DNA from 4 places in the Streptomyces sp. NPDC042002 genome. Region 4 is predicted to be linked to each of the others. Evidence: riboswitches for the same ligand, from Rfam matches in the RefSeq annotation. Region 4 holds a riboswitch; each other region holds the start of a gene.
The links. A riboswitch is a leader RNA that binds a small molecule or an ion and turns the genes downstream of it on or off. The one in region 4 is predicted to bind cyclic di-AMP.
Positions count from the first base shown of each region.

Region 1 (4,631 bases), on a different contig from region 4:
TAAATAGGCGCTAAACACCCTCTCAACACCCCAGCCCCGTCAGGAGATCCGAGAAACAGCGCCTAGTGCTCTCCGCGCCACCTCAGTCCATTTCGTGGTGCTCTCCTCGCCGTCTCAGTCCAGTTCGTGGACGGCCGTGAGGACGATCGCGTCCCGGATCTCGCCGGGAGCGACCGGTACACCTGATCCGCCCTGGCCGAAGGCCGCCGCGGCGACCGGTACCGGGCGGGACGCGCCGCCGCCCTCCGTGAGGGAGACCAGCCCCGTACGCCGACTCGCGGGCCCGCGCGTACGGCGGGGCGCGGTCGGGCAGGGCGTCGGCCGCGGCGCGTTGCGCGGCGAGGGCCGGCTTCGAGGTCTTGTCGGTGGCCTCGGTCCCTACCCCGATGAGCGCGAGGTCCGGAGCGCCGGTGGCGCTGCCCTCGCCGGTGACGGTGACCGTCGAGGCCGACGGCCCGGCGCCTGATCCGGCGCGGGCCGGCACCTCACCGGTCGAGCCCGGCCCGCCCCGGACACCGGCGCGGGTCCCGGCCGCTCGACCCGGCCGGGACCCGCGCTGTCCGTGGTGCCATGACCGGGGCGGCCCTTTGGCCGTGCCGGCGAGCTGGTCCCGTAATGGAAGACGCGACCGGGTGGTCCCGTCTCAGGCCACCGACTCGATGCGCATCTTGATGTCGTCCGGTGACAGGGTCCCCTTGGCCGCGACGTGATCGCCCGAGGACTCCCCGCGCAACCGCCGGCCGATCCACGGGACCAGATACTCGCGGGCCCACTGGATGTTGTCGCGGCGCACCTCCAGGGTGCCCCGCGGTGGGAGGGGCGGCCAGGGCTGGTCCGGGTCGGCGGGCACATCGAGGCCGAGTACCTGTCCGGCACGGAGCGCCACCCGTGTGTGCCCCTCGGGCGAGAGGTGCAGTCGGTCGCCGTCCCAGGCACGGCGGTCCTGGATCGTCTTCAGGGACCAGAGGTCGAGGACGGGACAGCCGTAGCGGTCCGCGATGGCCCGCACATGTCCGTTGTAGGTGGCGATCTTGCCGCGCAGATGCTTGAGCACGGGAACGCCACGGGTGTCGAAGCCGGTGGTCACCATGACGGCGCCGACGGCGGAGGTGAGGTCGGCTATCGCGCGCTCGAAGCGCTCCGCGACCTCGTCGGGGTCGGTGCCGGGGCGGATGATGTCGTTGCCGCCCGCGCTGAACGAGACCAGGTCCGGGCCGAGCTCCTTGGCCTTCAGGAGCTGGGTCTCGACGATCTGGTCGAGCAGTTTGCCGCGCACGGCGAGATTGGTGTAGTTGAAATCGCCTTCGGGTCGCCGGTCGGCGAGAAGTACCGCGAACCGGTCGGCCCAGCCGACGAACGCCCCGTCGGGCCCAGGGTCGCCGACGCCTTCGGTGAAGCTGTCCCCCACCGCCACGTACGACCCGATCACTGATCTGTCGTCACTCTTCGAATCGTCTGCCACATCGACCCATGATTCACCTTTCGATGTGAGCTACGCGACCGTAGGGAAGGGTTGACGGGCGGTGAGATAAGCCACTCGCCAAGCGTTGGTCAACTCTGGAATAAGGCTCATATCAGGGACGTTGAAGCATCGATCACTCAGCGGCCGGAACGTCACGGGGGAATCGCTCGGCGCGGTCGCGCGCATTGCTCGACGACGGATACTTTCCTGGTACACGCGCCCCGTGACGGAAAACACCGGAGGCCGGACCCCGAGGATCATGGGGTCCGGCCTTCGGCGGCGCTCCTGCCGTCAGGTCAGGAGCGGGGCAAGCGCCTGGAACTCAGGGCGACGGGTCAGCCGACGGCGACACCGTGCGAGCGCAGGTACGCGACCGGGTCGACGTCGGAGCCGTAGTCCGGCGTGGTGCGGATCTCGAAGTGCATGTGCGGTCCGGTGACGTTGCCGGTCGCGCCGGAGAGGCCGATCTGCTGGCCCTCGGTCACGGTCTGCCCCGCCGAGACGGACAGGGACGACATGTGGGCGTACTGGGAGTACTTGCCGTCGGCGTGCTGGATGACGACCTGGTTGCCGTAGGCGCCGCCCCAGCCGGCGGAGACGACGGTGCCCGCGGCGATGGACTTGATCGTGGTGCCGGTCGGGACCACGAAGTCCACGCCCGTGTGGTAGCCGCTGGACCACATGCTGCCCGCCACCTTGTAGCCGGTGCCTATGGTGCCGCCCTGGACCGGCAGGGTGTAGCCGGAACCGTTGTCGGCGGAAGCGGTGTCGGGGGCGGCCGACTCGGTGGCCGGGGTCGCCTGGTCGGTCTTCGGCGCCGAGGTCGTCGTGCGGGTGGCCGAGTGGGCGCCGCCGGCGAAGGCGGCCTTCTTGCCGAGCGACAGCTTCAGACCGGGGTGGATCAGCGACGGGTCGCCGCCGATGGCGGAGCGGTTGTCGGAGTAGATCTTCTTCCAGCCACCGCTGACGTTCTGCTCGTCGGCGATCTTCGAGAGGTAGTCGCCGGACCTCACCGCGTACGTCTTCGTCGTGGCGGTCTTCTCGGCGGCGGGAGCGGCGGTCGCGGCCTTCTCGACATGCTGCGCCACGGCGGTGGCCGGGGTCGCGGCGTGGGCGCCCGTGGCTCCCATCAGAGGCAGCGCGAGTGCGGCGCCACCGGTTCCGGCCACGGCGATCGAGCGGGTGAAACGGAGGGACTTGGGACGGCGGTGCTTACCCTTCGCGGGCATGACGATTTCCTCTCCGGCGCCTGCGGGGTGAGCTGTCGGGTGCGGGCTGGAGATGCCCGGCCACGCTGCTGCGCGGCTGTACCCCTAGCCTGTTCCGGAGACCGGACCAGGCACGGAACCTGTGGGTCCCCCGCTCCTGCCGTGTACGGGTGAGTGTGCGGATTCCGGGCGGCGGCAGGATTGGGCGTCCGTCCGGATTGAGGCAGAACGTAAGCGAGATGAGAGCGCGTCGACAACTACGTGCGCTTTCCGTGCGCTCATCTTTCTTGATCCATGCGGGAATTGCCGTCACCCTCTGTGGAATGACGATCTTTCGGGCCCCTCAACGCGCCAGGAAACGCGGGCCGGTTGGGAAGTGAGGACAGCAACGCATCGTCACGAATATGACGCTCCTCACGCGACTCGACTCAGGGTGCCTTATTCCAGGGCCAGTTATAACGAAGGCGCCAATCCGGACAGAACAGCCAGATATGACGCGAACGGATATCCGTCACATCCGGACCTCCGCGCATTCCGGCACACGAAACGGTATGCGGCAATGCCCCATCTCGTTCCGATTCATCCCGTCGAGTCCGCACAGCAGGAAGAGGTGACCGACCCTTCGATGCATTCGAACGGACGTACCCATGGAGCAACATCATCAAAGGGGTCCTGTCCGGAAGGCGACGCCTGTGGACAACTCATTGCCTGAGGAACCCATGTCGTATCGTCGAGAGCGCGAGCCGGAACAACTGCCGACGAGCGACGCCGAGTCCAGCCCGGCGACGCCGGCGGCCGAATGGGAGGAGCCCCCGTGACGCAGCAGGTCCCGTCGACCGAGCCCGAGCTCGGCGGAGTGCGCAACTTCCGCGACGTGGGCGGTCTGCCCGCCGCGGACGGCCGACGAGTGCGCTACGGGCACCTGTTCCGCAGCGGCCACCTCGCTCACGCCACGGAGGACGACGCCGCGTTCCTCTCCTCTCTGGGACTCCACACGATCTTCGACTTCCGCAATGCCGCGGACCAGAAGCTGGAGGGCCCGGACGTCGAACTGCCGGGCGTACGGAACGTGAACCTTCCGCTGACCGACCCGGCGGACGGCGGCGAGTTCTGGAAGATGGTCCGCGACGGCGATCTCGACCAGCTGCGCGCGATCCTCGGCGACGGCAAGGCCGCGAACCGGATGATCAACTCGTATCGCACGATCATCAAGGAGCGCACGGCCGAACACTCCCAGGTGCTGCACGCGCTGGCCGAGGACAGTGTGCCCGCGCTGATGCACTGCGCGGCCGGCAAGGACCGCGCCGGACTGTCCATCGCGATCACCCTGCTCGCCCTCGGCGTCGAGCGCGAGGCGATCGTGGCCGACTACCTGGAGTCGAACGCCGCGCACCGCCGCTACAAGGTGCGCCGCAACAACACCTCGGCCGCCGCGTACTCCCCCGAGGTCATGGAACTGCTCAGCCCCCTGTTCGACGCGCGCGCCGAGTACCTGACGGCCGCGTTCGAGACGATCGAGGAGACGTGGGGCAGCGTCGACGTCTACCTGGAGCGGGGACTGGGGATGACGCCTGAGCTGCGGGAGCGCCTGCGCGAGCGGCTGCTGGACTGAGCCGCTCGCCCGGGCCGCGGTTTCCCCTGGTTCGACTGGCTCCACTGGTGCTACGGGTGCTACTGGTTCTGCGCACCCAGCGTGAAGAGCAGGTAGACGAAGGCCGCGAAGAGGTGGCCGACGGCGACGTAGATGATCAGCCGCACCCACAGGGCACGCGGAAACTTGTCCTCCATGGACCGTGTGCGGGGTTCTGTGGGTTCGGTCATGATGTCTCTCCCGAGGTGGGGTGGCCCGTCGCCTGGCCGAGGCACAGTGCGGCGACGGGGCTCTGCAGCAGGGTGTGTACGAAGAGGAGCTCGGCTCCGGGACGCTCGGCGGCGGCGATGCGGTGCGGGGTCAGCGAGTC
Region 1 is NZ_JBVJCT010000004.1:509,087-513,717, reverse strand. It holds gene ACZ6KY_RS09930 (SGNH/GDSL hydrolase family protein) at 644-1,429, opposite strand; gene ACZ6KY_RS09925 (M23 family metallopeptidase) at 1,798-2,691, opposite strand; cyclic di-AMP (ydaO/yuaA leader) riboswitch at 2,694-2,853, opposite strand; gene ACZ6KY_RS09920 (tyrosine-protein phosphatase) at 3,485-4,282, shown strand; gene ACZ6KY_RS09915 (DUF6126 family protein) at 4,342-4,458, opposite strand; gene ACZ6KY_RS09910 (helix-turn-helix domain-containing protein) at 4,488-4,631, opposite strand, start outside.
Region 1: it holds a riboswitch for cyclic di-AMP, as region 4 does, so the genes downstream of both, ACZ6KY_RS09925 (M23 family metallopeptidase) here and ACZ6KY_RS27115 (C40 family peptidase) in region 4, are expected to answer to the same signal.

Region 2 (4,631 bases), on a different contig from region 4:
CTCGTGGGGCGGCTCCGCCTCCCTCCAGATCGCGGCCCGCGCGCCCGAGCCGCTCAAGGCGGTCGTCACGGTCCGCTCGACCGACGACCGCTATGACAACGACGTGCACTACGCGGGAGGTTCCGTTCTCGCCGTCGGCCTGCCCGCCTGGGCGGCCACCCCGCTCGCCTTCGCCGCCCGCCCACCGGACCCGGCGCACGTGGGCGAGGTGATGTGGCGCGACATGTGGGTGAAGCGGCTGGAGGCGGTCGACCCCTGTGTACACACCTGGCCGGCGCACCAGACCCGGGACGCGTACTGGCGCGACGGCGGCGTCCGCGGGGACTACGGCGCGATCCGCGCGGCGGTCCTCGCGGTCGGCGGCTGGCACGACCCGTACCGCGACACGGTGCTGCGCCTGGTGGAGAACCTGCCACCGGACCGCGTACGAGGTCTCATCGGCCCGTGTCGCACCAGTACCCGGACCGGGGCCTGCCGCCCGGACCGGCGATCGGCTTCCTCCAGGAGACGCTGCGCTGGTGGGACCACTGGCTCCGGGACAAGGAGACGGACGCGCTCTCCGTCCCCCTGCCGCGCTCGTACGTGATGGACGCGCATCCTCCGGCGACCGTGTACGGAGAGATCGCCGGCCGCTGGGTGGGCGACCCGGCCTGGTCCTCGCCCTCGGTGACCCCGGTCGCGTACGCGCTTCAGGGCGCCCCGGTACTGGTGCGCTCCCCGCAGCACACGGGGGTCGACGCGGGCCGCTTCTTCCCTTTCGGCAACGACGCCGACCTGCCGCCGGACCAGCGGGAGGAGGACGCCCGGTCGGCCTGCTTCGAGTTCGAGGTGGCGGAGGAGACCTGGGTGCTGGCCGCCCCCGGTCGATCTGCGGCTGACGTCAGCGTCACCCAGGGGCCAGGTGATCGCCCGGCTGTGCGACGTGGCCCCGGACGGATCGTCCACGCTCGTCACCCGAGGTGTCCTGAACCTGTCGGCACGCCGGGGCCGCGACCAGGCGGTTCCCCGGAGACCGGGTACTACGGAGAACGTGGCGTTCGACCTGACCGGCATCGGCTACGCGTTCCCGGCGGGCCACCGCATCCGCCTGGGCGTCTCCTCCGCGTACTGGCCCTGGATCTGGCCCCAGCCGGGCTCGGAGGCGGGCTTCACCCTGGACCCGATCGGCAGCACCCTGGAACTCCCCGTACGGACAAGGGAGTCGGACCCCTCGATCACCCTCGGGGAGCCCGAGGAGTCCGAACCCCTCGGCGTGACCGTCTCCGAGACCCTGGACGAGCCCCGCCCGGAACGCCTGGTCCCGCGCGACGTGGCCGCGGGCACCTGGCGCCTGACGCCTGGAGGTGGACCCGGAGCACGGCGGCACCCGCGCGTTCCCCGACGGCCTCGAATGCACGGAGGACGCGCGGGAGACGTACACGATCGACGAGTCGGACCCGCTGTCCGCCCGCGCCCGCTCGACCCGGTCGATCCGGCTGCACCGACCGGACCTGCCCTGGGACGCCCGCGTCGAGACGGTCTCCGCCATCACCTGCGACGCGCGGAACTTCATCACGACCGACGAGGTCGTCTGCAAGGACGGCGACGAGGTCGTCTTCCACCGGACCTGGGGGAAGGGAATCCCGCGCGCTGCGGGCTGCGGGCTGACCGGGACTGGCCTGGCCAACAGGGGCCGGGCCGGGACAACAGGGTCTGGCCGGGCCGGGCCGGGCTGGGCTGGGCTGGGCTGGGCCCTGACCGGGCCTCACCTGGCCGACAAGGCCTGACCGGGCCGGGCCGACAGGGCTTACGGGGACGGGAGTTCGCCCCGTAAGCCCTCTTCGCGCCGCGCGTCCGGACGCCGATCAGCCCGGCGCCCCGACACCGATCCGCCCCGGCGTCCCGACACTGGTCACCTGGCCTCCCCGTACCGATCCGCCGGGCACCCCCGCGCCGATCCGCCGCGCATCCCCCGCGTCGGCATGCCCCGCGTCCCGGCACCGACATCTCGCGTGTGCGCCGAACACCGGTGCCACGGAACGCACTTCACCCCGCGCCCATCAAGGCTCGGGCTGCGCTCGCCCGGTTCGACGCAACTCGGTCCGGCTCGCCCGGACTCGGTCCCGAGTCCGGCGTAGCCCGCTCCGGGCCGCCGAGCCCGGTCGGCGTCCGGCCTGCGCCTCGGCCCCGGACGGGCCGCGCCCGACGTGTCCCGCGCCACAAATCTCGCTGCGCGAGGGGCCGCTCGGTGCCCTCCGGGGGCTCCGCACCCCACCACCACCCGAAGCACAATGCCCGAATTACCCGGTACGCCGCCTTGATGACCCTTGGTCTGGTGAATTGAGTCACCAGCGAGCCGGGGCGCCAACTCGCGCCGCCTCCCGACCAACCCCTTCGCCAAAGGCAAGTTGAGGATCCAATTCCGGCGCAATCGGACTTTTTCCCCGCGCCCTAACCAGGTGAAATCGATCTTCGCAGCCAAATCTTGCCTTGTTCCGGACATGTGCTCTCGCATACGTTCTGGTCGATCCCGGGCGGATCGCCGAATCCTGCCGCCGCCCGGAAACCCACCCACCCACGCACGGCAGGAGCGGGGGAACCACAGGTAAGCCGCCGATCCGGACACACCGGACCGGCTAGGGGTGAAGCCGCGCCCATAACGCGGCCGGGCATCTCCCGCCCGAACCCGACAGCTCACCTCGCAGGCGTCGGAGAGGACATTCGTCATGCCCGTACGAGGCAAGCACCGCCGCATGAAGACCAACGTCATCACCCGGGGCATGATCGCCGCCGGAACGGGTGGCATCGCCCTCGCCCTCCCGCTCGTGAGCGCCACCGGCGCCCACGCAGCGACTCCGGCGCAGGCCCCGCAGCTCACGAAGGCCGCCCACACCGCGGTGATCCCCAACGTGCAGCTCCTCACCTACAAGGTGGTCGCGGGCGACACCCTCTCCAAGGTGGCGCAGAAGCACCCCGAGAGCGGTGGCTGGAAGAAGCTGTACGTGGCGAACCGCGCGGTCATCGGCTCCAACCCCGCCCTGATCCGTCCGGGCCTGAAGCTGACCGTGGGTACGAAGAAGCTGAAGTCGACGGTCGTGACCACCACGGCGAACGCGACCCCGGCCGTCGCCAAGTCCACCCCGGCCACCGCCACCCAGGCCTCGCTCAAGACCTACTCCAACAACCTCGACGGCTGGATCAAGCAGTCCCTGGACGTCATGGCCAAGGCGGGCATACCGGGCAGCTACGACGGCATCTACCGCAACGTGATGCGCGAGTCCTCCGGCAACCCCAACGCCATCAACAACTGGGACTCCAACGCCGCCGCGGGCATTCCCTCCAAGGGGCTGCTCCAGGTCATCGACCCCACGTTCCAGGCCTACCACGTCGCCGGCACGTCGATGAACATCTACGACCCGGTCGCGAACATCAGCGCGGCCTGCAACTACGCGGCCAAGACCTACGGCTCCATCGACAACGTCAACGGCGCCTACTGATCAGACCCTGACGTCCTCGGCTTCGCCCGCGCCCGCCGGCGGCACCTCCTCGGTGCCGCCGGCGGGTGCGTTGCCGCCGCTAGAAGCCGAAGAGGCGCTCCAGGACCACCGCGATCCCGTCGTCCTCGTTCGACAGCGTGACCTCGTCGGCCACCGCCTTCAGTTCCGGGTGGGCGTTGGTCATCGCCACCCCGCGGGCGGCCCAGTCGAACATCGGGATGTCATTGGGCATGTCACCGAAGGCGAGCGTCGAGCACGGGGTGAGTCCCAGGTGCGCCGCGGCCAGAGCGAGGCCCGTCGCCTTGGTCACCCCGCATGGCTGGAGTTCGACGGTGCCGGGCCCGGACATGGTGACCGTCGCCAGCGAACCGACCACTCCCCGCGCCGCGGAGGCCAACTCGTCGTCGGACAGGGACGGGTGGCGGAGCAGCACCTTGCTGATCGGCTCCGTCCAGAGGTCGTCCCGGCGCGGCACCCGCACGGCCGGCAGGGTCGGATGCGGCATCACATACCCCGGCTCGATGAGCGTCAGTCCGTCCACGCCGTCCTGGTCGACCGCCGCGTACAGCAGCCCGACCTCCGCCTCGATCTTGCCGAGCGCCGTCTCCGCCAGTTCCCTGTCCAGGGTGACCGACCACAGCATGCGGTCCGCTCCGGCGTCGTACAGCTGCGCTCCCTGCCCGCACACCGCCAGTCCCTCACCGCCGAGTTCGTCGAGGAGCGGTCGCACGCGCGGTGCGGGGCGGCCCGTCACCACGAGATGCTGGGCACCCGCCTGGATCACCTTCGCCAACGCGGCGCGTGACCGGTCGGAGAGGGTGTCGTCGCCGCGCAGCAGCGTTCCGTCCAGGTCAGTGGCGATGAGTGAATATGCAGTCGGAGCGGCCATGATCCGAAGAATACGGATCGAACGACTCATCGGCCCGGCGTGAACCGGACGACGTCCGGTATCCCGTCAGCAACGCCGTTCACCGTACGGTGGTAAGCGCGTTGCGACCGCTTCGGATCACGCAAGGTCCGCTTCCGCCCACACCGACTTTCCCGCACACGACCGACCACAACACCCCAACACCGCCTCGCTGCAAGCCAACTCGGCGACAGCACGCACCGATGGCAGGCCGGCTCGATGACCCGACGCGACCGACCGACTCGGCG
Region 2 is NZ_JBVJCT010000038.1:15,231-19,861, forward strand. It holds partial or broken gene ACZ6KY_RS34815 (CocE/NonD family hydrolase) at 1-1,637, shown strand, start outside; cyclic di-AMP (ydaO/yuaA leader) riboswitch at 2,542-2,702, shown strand; gene ACZ6KY_RS34820 (transglycosylase SLT domain-containing protein) at 2,706-3,476, shown strand; gene ACZ6KY_RS34825 (HAD family hydrolase) at 3,556-4,365, opposite strand.
Region 2: it holds a riboswitch for cyclic di-AMP, as region 4 does, so the genes downstream of both, ACZ6KY_RS34820 (transglycosylase SLT domain-containing protein) here and ACZ6KY_RS27115 (C40 family peptidase) in region 4, are expected to answer to the same signal.

Region 3 (4,631 bases), on a different contig from region 4:
GAGGAGGTCCAGGAGGCCGCCAAGGCCCGCCTGCGCCCCGACAACCGCGCGGTGCTCGTCTACGAGCCGACCACCGCCGAAGCCGCCGACGCGGCTGACTCCGCCGACGAGACCGACGAGGAGGCGGCGAAGTGACCGAGCTCGCCACCATGGACTTCCACCCGCAGCCCCAGGGCGGCCGGCCCAAGCCGTGGGCGTTTCCCGCCCCCGAGCGCGGCACCCTGGACAACGGTCTGACCGTGCTGCGCTGCCATCGCCCCGGCCAGCAGGTCGTCGCCGTCGAGGTCATCCTCGCCGCGCCGCTGGAGGCCGAGCCAGCGGGCCTGGACGGCATCGGCACGATCATGGCGCGCGCCTTCTCCGAGGGCACCGACAAGCACTCGGCCGAGGACTTCGCCGCCGAACTGGAGCGCTGCGGCGCCACGCTCGACGCGCACGCCGACCACCCCGGTGTACGGCTGTCCCTCGAAGTGCCCGTCTCGCGCCTGGCCAAGGCCCTGGGCCTGCTCGCCGACGCCCTGCGGGCCCCCGCGTTCGCGGACAGCGAGGTCGAGCGGCTGGTGCGCAACCGGCTGGACGAGATCCCGCACGAGACGGCCAACCCCGCCCGTCGTGCCGCCAAGGAGCTCTCCAAGGAGCTGTTCCCGGCGAGCGCGCGTATGTCGCGTCCGCGCCAGGGCACCGAGGAGACCGTCCAGAACATCGACTCGGCGGCCGTACGCGCCTTCTACGAGAAGCACGTACGCCCGGCCACGGCCACCGCGGTCGTCGTCGGCGACCTGACCGGTGTCGACCTCGACGAGCTGCTCGGCGACACGCTCGGCTCCTGGACGGGTTCGTCCGCCGAGCCGCGCCCCGTGCCGCCGGTGAGCGCCGACGACACCGGCCGCGTGATCATCGTCGACCGCCCCGGGGCCGTCCAGACCCAGCTGCTCATCGGCCGGGTCGGCGCCGACCGGCACGACCGCGTGTGGCCCGCCCAGGTGCTCGGCACCTACTGCCTCGGCGGCACCCTCACCTCGCGCCTGGACCGCGTCCTGCGCGAGGAGAAGGGCTACACCTACGGCGTACGGGCGTTCGGCCAGGTCCTGCGCTCCGCGCCGGACGGCACGGGCGTCGCGATGCTCGCCATCAGCGGCTCGGTGGACACCCCGAACACGGGTCCGGCGCTCGACGACCTGTGGAAGGTGCTGCGCACCCTCGCGGCCGAAGGGCTGACCGACACGGAGCGCGATGTCGCCGTGCAGAACCTGGTGGGTGTCGCGCCCCTCAAGTTCGAGACGGCGGCGGCCGTCGCGAGCACGCTCGCGGACCAGGTCGAGCAGCACCTGCCGGACGACTATCAGGCGACGCTCTATCAGCAACTGGCCGCCACCGGCACCGTGGAGGCCACCGCGGCCGCCGTGAGCGCGTTCCCGATGGACCGTCTGGTGACCGTCCTGGTGGGCGACGCGGCACAGATCGAGGAGCCGGTCAGGGCCCTCGGAATCGGTGAAGTCAGCGTGGTGGCCGCCGAGTAGAGCCCGTGCGACCGAAGAGGGCCCTGATGACTGAAGAGTCGCCAGGGCCTTCTCTTTTCCCGGACCCCGCCCCCAAGATGTCCGCATTCGTGCGGGAGTTGCCCTTCTGCTCTGTGGGATGCGTTACAAAAATCGTGATCTGTTTGTTGTTCGAATGATGCCGCGTTTAGCGTCGGTCCGGCTGTTCGTCACGCAGTGCGCCGCGCCCGCGGCACCGGACAGTCATCGCCGAGTCCCCCTATGGCGCGAGTCAGGGGAGCCGGGGACCCACACGTAGTCCCTGGGGTGAATCGGACGCCCTCCCCGGAGGGGGTCCGTAGGAGACCTTCCTGCTCCGAACCCGTCAGCTAACCCGGTAGGCGAGAGGGAAGGAAAGGATCAGCCCCTACATGGCGTTCTCTTGTGGCACCGGCAAGCATCGTCGTCAGAGCCGCGTGCACAGCACGACCAAGACCGCCGTCGGGGTCGCGGCGCTCACCACCACCGGTGTGATCGGAACCCTGGCCGCCCCCGCGTTCGCCGCGGAATCCTCCGTCGAGCAGACCGGGCTGACCCAGGCCGTCACGCTCGGCGACTCGGTCGCCGACCAGATCGACGCCCAGGCCTTCGCGCAGCAGCGCGCCGCCGACGAGGCCGCCGCGCGGAAGCAGGCCGAGCAGACCGCGCGCAAGCACGCCGCGGAGCAGGCCGCGAAGGCCCGCGAGGCCAAGGAGCGCGCCGCCCGTGAGGCCGAGCGCAAGCGCCTGAACACGTTCGTCATCCCGATCACCGGTTCGTACATCTCCACCGGCTACCAGGCCAGCAGCAGCCTCTGGTCCTCGGGCAGCCACACCGGCGTCGACTTCCACGCCGCGTACGGCACCTCGGTCCACACCGTCGGCTCCGGCACCGTCGTCACGACCGGCTGGGGCGGCGCCTACGGCAATCAAGTCGTGATCAAGATGCACGACGGCACGTACACCATGTACGGCCACCTGTCGTCCATCGGGGTGTCGGTGGGGCAGGCGGTCACTCCGGGGCAGCAGATCGGCCTCTCCGGGGACACCGGCAACACCACCGGACCGCACCTCCACTTCGAGGCCCGTACGACCGCGGAGTACGGCTCGGACATCGACCCGGTCGCGTACCTGCGCTCGCACGGAGTCAACGTCTGACGACCGCTTCGCGGCTTCTTCACCGCTTTCGATGCCCCGGCTCACCGAGCCGGGGCATCATCGTTTCCGGAGGCCGTCTGTCCAAAAAATATCCATGGATTCAGGCCCGCCATCGGAAATTCAGGCTTCCTGCAATAGAGTCACTGAACAAGCGTCAATCGATGGCGTTTCGCGGGGATTAAAGCGGAGGTCGGTCATGCGTATTCCGGCGCACTCGGTATGCACGGCGATCCGTGACGACATCGTCGCGGGTGTCTACGAGCGCGGCGGCCGGCTCACCGAGGAACTGCTCGCGCGGCGCTACGGCGTCTCGCGCGTCCCCGTGCGCGAGGCGCTGCGCACCCTGGAGGCCGAGGGCTTCGTGGTCACCCGCCGGCACGCGGGCGCGTGCGTCGCGGAACCCACCGAGCAGGAGGCCGCGGACCTCCTGGAGATGCGCATGCTGCTGGAACCGCTGGGCGCCGCGCGGGCCGCCCAACGGCGTACGGAGGCCCACCTCAAGGTGCTGCGAGGCCTGGTCAGGCTGGGCCAGGAGCGTTCCAGGAGGGGCCACAGCGAGGATCTGCGCTCGCTGGGCGGCTGGTTCCACGAGACGCTCGCACAGGCGTCCGGCAGTCCCGCGCTGACCTCCACGCTCGCCCAGCTGCGGCACAAGATCGCCTGGATGTACTCGGTGGAGGCGCCGGCCAACCCCGCGGAGTCCTGGGCCGAGCACGGCGGCATCGTGGACGCGGTCGCCCGCGGCGACGGCGAGCGGGCCCGCGCGATCACGGCGCTGCACACCGAGCGCGCGACGGCCGTGCACCGGCTCCGATTTCCCGGCGGCGAGCGGCCGGACCGTGTGAGAAGTTCGCAACATCCCGTAAACATGACGGGCCTGCGTCATTAACACGGGCGCCGTATACAAAGAGGGATATTCGGCAGGGCCTCATTTCTGATGCCCTTTTATTCGCGTGTCCGGAATTTCGGCGCGCGCTATTCCCGGGACCACGGCACGAGGGCCCCGCGTGTCACCGGGAGAATTCCTGAGCGGAGTACGGAAAACGGCTGGGCCGCGCCACCCGGGGGAAGGGCGGCGCGGCCCAGCCGCGTGTGTCCTGGGTGCCTCGTGGGCTCAGACGGTCTCGGGGAGCTCGTCGAGTCCCTCGGCGATCAGCTTCGCCAGACGGTCGAGAGCGGCGTCCGCGCCCTCGGAGTCCGACGCGAGGACGATCTCCTCGCCGCCCTGGGCGCCCAGGCCGAGGACCGCGAGCATGGAGGCCGCGTTGACGGGGTTGCCGTCGGACTTGGCGATCGTCACGGGGATGCCGGAGGCCGTGGCGGCCCGGACGAAGATGGAGGCGGGGCGGGCGTGGAGGCCCTCGGTCCAGCCGACGTTGACGCGGCGCTCAGCCATGTGATGCTGCCCTTCGGGTGTTCCAGGTTGTCTAGACCAGTGTTCCATATCGTGAGGCATGCCCGGACGGTCCCGGGTTCCGCCCGCCGCGGTGTCGGTCCGCGGCCCCGCTCCGGCGTCCGTCACCCTCAGACTGCCTCGCGCCGTTGTCGTACGCGAGCCGTACTCTGGGCCCCATGCAGACCTCGTCGGACCGGCACGAGTACCCAGCTCACTGGGAGGCCGACGTGGTGCTGCGCGACGGCGGCACCGCACGCGTCAGGCCCATCACCGTGGACGACGCCGAGCGTCTGGTCAGCTTCTACGAGCAGGTGTCCGACGAGTCGAAGTACTACCGCTTCTTCGCGCCGTATCCGCGGCTGTCCGCCAAGGACGTCCACCGTTTCACCCACCACGACTTCGTGGACCGGGTGGGCCTCGCGGTCACGGTGGGCGGCGAGTTCATCGCCACCGTGCGCTACGACCGCATCGACGCCGACGGGATGCCCGCGTCCGCGCCCGCCGACGAGGCCGAGGTCGCCTTCCTCGTGCAGGACGCCCACCAGGGTCGCGGCGTGGCCT
Region 3 is NZ_JBVJCT010000006.1:124,942-129,572, forward strand. It holds gene ACZ6KY_RS12155 (M16 family metallopeptidase) at 1-135, shown strand, start outside; gene ACZ6KY_RS12160 (M16 family metallopeptidase) at 132-1,520, shown strand; cyclic di-AMP (ydaO/yuaA leader) riboswitch at 1,737-1,897, shown strand; gene ACZ6KY_RS12165 (M23 family metallopeptidase) at 1,910-2,674, shown strand; gene ACZ6KY_RS12170 (GntR family transcriptional regulator) at 2,871-3,563, shown strand; gene ACZ6KY_RS12175 (HPr family phosphocarrier protein) at 3,789-4,070, opposite strand; gene ACZ6KY_RS12180 (bifunctional acetate--CoA ligase family protein/GNAT family N-acetyltransferase) at 4,247-4,631, shown strand, end outside.
Region 3: it holds a riboswitch for cyclic di-AMP, as region 4 does, so the genes downstream of both, ACZ6KY_RS12165 (M23 family metallopeptidase) here and ACZ6KY_RS27115 (C40 family peptidase) in region 4, are expected to answer to the same signal.

Region 4 (4,631 bases):
ACTGGGCCTCGTCGTGCTCGGTGTCCGCGACGTAGCCCGTGATGTTCGAGCCCGCGCCCGCGTTGGTCCACAGGTTCTTGGGGCGGCGGGACTCGTTGCGCTCGATCACCGCGTTGGCGGCCGACAGGATCGTCTGGGTGGAGCGGTAGTTCTGCTCCAGGAGGATCGTCGTCGCGTTCGGGTAGTTCTCCTCGAACTGGAGGATGTTGCGGATGGTCGCGCCCCGGAAGGCGTAGATCGACTGGTCCGCGTCACCCACGACGCACAGCTCGGCGGGGGGCAGTTCGTGCGCGCTGGGCGGTACGTCCACGGGGTGCTCGGAGGTGCCCACGAGTTCCCGGACGAGCGCGTACTGCGCGTGGTTGGTGTCCTGGTACTCGTCGACCATGACGTGCCGGAAGCGGCGCCGGTAGTGCTCGGCGACGTCCGGGAAGGCGCGCAGCAGATGGACCGTGGTCATGATCAGGTCGTCGAAGTCGAGCGCGTTGGCCTCGCGCAGCCGCGACTGGTACATCGCGTACGCCTGGGCGAGGGTCTTCTCGAAGCCGTCGGTGGCCTGAGCGGCGAAGTCCTCCTCGTCGATCAGCTCGTTCTTCAGGTTCGAGATCTTGGCGCTGAACGACTTCGGCGGGAAGCGCTTGGGGTCGAGGTCGAGATCACGGCAGACGAGCGCCATCAGACGCTTGGAGTCGGCGGCGTCGTAGATCGAGAAGGACGAGGTGAATCCGAGCGTCTTGCTCTCGCGGCGCAGGATGCGGACGCAGGCGCTGTGGAAGGTCATCACCCACATCGCGTTGGCGCGCGGGCCCACGAGCGCCTCCACGCGCTCCTTCATCTCGCCCGCGGCCTTGTTCGTGAAGGTGATCGCGAGGATCTGGCCGGGGTGGACGTTGCGCTCGCCGAGCAGATGCGCGATCCGGTGCGTGAGCACCCGGGTCTTGCCGGAGCCGGCACCGGCCACGATGAGCAGCGGGGAGCCGGAGTGCACCACGGCCGCGCGCTGGTTCTCGTTCAGTCCGTCCAGCAGGGCCGCCGGGTCCACGGCGGGCCTGGGCGCGCCGTCGCGGTAGTACGCGTCCCGGCTCGGCGGCATGTCGAACTTCCCGCCGAACAGATCGTCCGGAACCGGCTCCGGTACGTGATCGTCCTCGGGCGGCGGCGGGTGTTCGTCCTCGTGGGCCGCGGAGGGCTTGAGGTCCGCCAGGAAGCTGTCGTCAAAGAGGCTGCTCATCGCTCTCCGAGTCTAGGCCGCCCCACTGACAGCCCGCCGCCACCCCGGGAACTCGACCGGAACTCGTGACGCGAATCCCGGACATCCGGGCCCACACGACCGCCCATCACCTTTCATGACCGACCTGTCACTCCAGGTGAGGTTCGGCGGGACGCCTCCGCAAGGGAGCCGCCATCACATGAAGGTCACAAGCACCATTGACCCCATATACGGATAGATCAACTCAAACGCATCACATGAGACGGAGTACGCGGCGAAGGTCACGAAAATGTATCGGGCATATCGCACATCAACCTTCACACGGGCCACAACAGTTGGTTAGCGTGCCGGAAGGCCACTCGACCGCAACCGGCGAACCTCGCCGGGCCGAGCGGCCTCCGCCGAGTTCGGTACGCCCACGGGCCGCCGGAGCCGGGGACCCACCGAACTCGGGGTGAATCGGTCCAACCGCCTTGTGGGGCATGGACCGTAGGGCAACCTTCCGGAACCACCCGCCCGAACCCGACAGCTAACTCGGCAGGCGGATGACGGAAGGAGTCGCCTCTCTTGGCGTCGCACCGCAAATGGCGTCCTACGGGTACGCGCATCGCAGGCATACGGACCCCGGCCCTCGCCACGGCGGCCCTCGCCTCCGTGGCCCTGCTCTCCCAGACGGCGAACGCCGCCCCCTCGGCCGAACCCAGACCCAGCGTCGAAGAGGTCTCGAAGAAGGTCAACGACCTCTACCACCAGGCCGAGACGGCCACCGACAAGTACAACGCGACCCGGGAGAAGGCCGCCAAGCAGCGGAAGCGCGTCGACACCCTGCTCGACGACGTCGCCCAGCGCACCGAGAAGCTCAACACCGCGCGCGAGGAGCTGGGTTCGTTCGCCGCGGCGCAGTACCGCACCGGGGCCGTCGCGCCCAGCACCGCGACACTGCTGCTCGCGGACAACCCGCAGGACTACTTCGACCAGACCCAGCTGATGAGCCGTCTGACGACCCGCCAGAAGGCGGCCGTGGACGACTACATCACCGACCAGGCCGCCACCACCAGGAAGCGTACGGAGGCCAGCCGGAGCCTGCAGTCGCTGACCGCCTCGCAGAACGCGCTCAGGACGTCCAAGGCCGCGGTGCAGCGCAAGCTCGGCGAGGCCCGCGGCCTGCTCTCGAAGCTGAACGCCGAGGACAAGGCGCGGCTGGCGGCCATCGAGAAGAAGAAGCAGGAGCGGGCCACGGCCAAGGCGGCGGAGCTGGCACGACAGCAGGCGGCCGCCGAGAAGGCCGCCCAGCGGCAGTCGTCCGGCACCACGACCGGCTCGACGGCCGGATCGACTGCCGGACCGGCGACGGGATCGACGGCCCCGGACTCCTCGTACGCGACCAAGGCGGCCAAGGCGCTCGCGTTCGCCCGCACCCAGATCGGCAAGCCGTACGTCTGGGGCGCCACCGGCCCGGACTCCTACGACTGCTCGGGCCTGACCCAGGCCGCCTGGAAGGCCGCCGGTGTCGGTCTCCCGCGCGTCACCTACGACCAGGTGAACGCCGGCACGACGGTCTCCCTCGCCGACGCCCAGCCCGGTGACCTGGTCTTCTTCTACAACGACATCAGCCACGTCGGCCTCTACATCGGCAACGGCATGATGATCCACGCGCCGAAACCGGGAGCGTACGTCCGCGAGGAGTCGATCTACTACGACGGCACCTCGGCGATCCACAGCGTGGTGCGCCCGGCGTAGTCCGGGGCGCGGGCGACATCCTTCGCGGGGCACGCGCGCGTGGAGCGACTGAAGCTCCACGCGCGTGTGCCCCTCGTTTCGTACGGCACGCACGCGTGCCCCGGCGTTTCGTATCCCACGCGCGCGTGCTCCGCTGTTTTCGTCCCCCACGCACGCGTGCCCGGTGTTTTCGCGCTCCCCACGCGCGTGCCCCGTCGGTAACCGGTCCGGAGATCCCTAGCATCGGGCGCATGCCAGATACACCGGACATGCCGGACACCGCTTCGTTCCGCGCCTGGTGGGCGGGACGGTCGCCCGCCGCCGGAACCGCCGTCATGGCCACCGGCGTCATCTCGATCGGGCTGCACCTGACCGGCTACGAGACCCTCTCCCGGATCGCGCTGGTCCTGGCGTCGCTCGCCTGGCTCGGGCTCGCCGCGGACTTCCTCGTCCGGCTGGCGGGCGACCGGGAGCAATGGGTGCGGCAGGCCGGCACGCCGGCCGGGCTCAACGCGGTCGCGGCGACCACCGTGCTCGGCACCAGGTTCTCCGTACTGGGGTGGCAGGGGCTCGCCGAGGTCCTGCTCGCCCTGTCGGCCGCGCTCTGGCCGATCCTGCTGCTGGCCGTCGTACGGCACTGGCGGCGCCGTATGGCGGGAGAGGTGTTCCTCGTCTGCGTGGCCACGCAGGGGCTCTCGGTCCTCGGCTCGACGATCGCCACCGCCGTGGGTTCGGACTGGCTCGCGCACACGGCGATGGTGCTGTTCTGGCTGGGGATCGTGCTCTACGGGGTGTCGTTCGCGCACTTCGACCTGTGGGAGGTGAGGAAGGGCGCCGGGGACCACTGGGTGGCGGGCGGCGCGCTCGCGATCTCGGCACTGGCCGGGGCGGAACTCGTCACCGCGCACCACGTGAACATGTACCTGTGGAACAACGACGACCAGGGCGTCCTGCGCGCCGCGACCGGCACACTGCTCGTGCTCGACCTCGCCTGTTACTGCCTGCTGATCATCGCGGAGGCGGTGTGGCCGCGCCCGCGGTACGACATGCGGCGCTGGGCGACCGTCTTCCCGCTGGGGATGACGGCGGTGGCGACCCTCTCGGTCGCGTCCGCCCTCGACGTCTTCTGGCTCAAGGGCACGGGGCAGGTGCTGCTGTGGATCGCGGTGGCGGCGTGGCTGGCGGTCGCCGCGGGCGCCGCCCTCGCCGTCAGGTCCTCGACACGGGCGTGAAGGCGCCGGTCCAGCCTGCCCTCACGGAGGTACGGAGGTGAGGCGCCGGTCCAGCCTGCCTCGCGGAGGTGAGGGGGCCGGCCAACCCTGCCTCGCCAAGGCGAGGGGCCGGCCAAGCCTCGCACGCGGGGGTGAACGTGTCTGTCAGGTCCACAGGACGGCGATGAAGATGTTCGCGACGGTCAGCAGCCCGACGAGGCCGAAGAGGCGCTTGTCCACCGTCTCGTCGTCCCGCTTCACATAGACGAGCCCGAGGATCACGATCAGCAGGGCCAGCTTCACACCGATCTTGACGGTGTTGACCGTGTTGCCGTCGGCCTGGTTGAGCCCGACCAGGGCGACACCGGTGACCAGCATGGTCAGCGCGCCGTGCAGCATCGCGGGGACGAAGCGGGCGGTGCCCTTGCCCATCGCCTTCATCTGGGTGAAGAAGCCGCCGAGGAGCGCGGCGATGCCGATGATGTGCAGGC
Region 4 is NZ_JBVJCT010000022.1:16,485-21,115, forward strand. It holds gene pcrA (DNA helicase PcrA) at 1-1,231, opposite strand, end outside; cyclic di-AMP (ydaO/yuaA leader) riboswitch at 1,600-1,769, shown strand; gene ACZ6KY_RS27115 (C40 family peptidase) at 1,778-2,950, shown strand; gene ACZ6KY_RS27120 (tellurite resistance/C4-dicarboxylate transporter family protein) at 3,181-4,161, shown strand; gene ACZ6KY_RS27125 (hypothetical protein) at 4,306-4,631, opposite strand, start outside.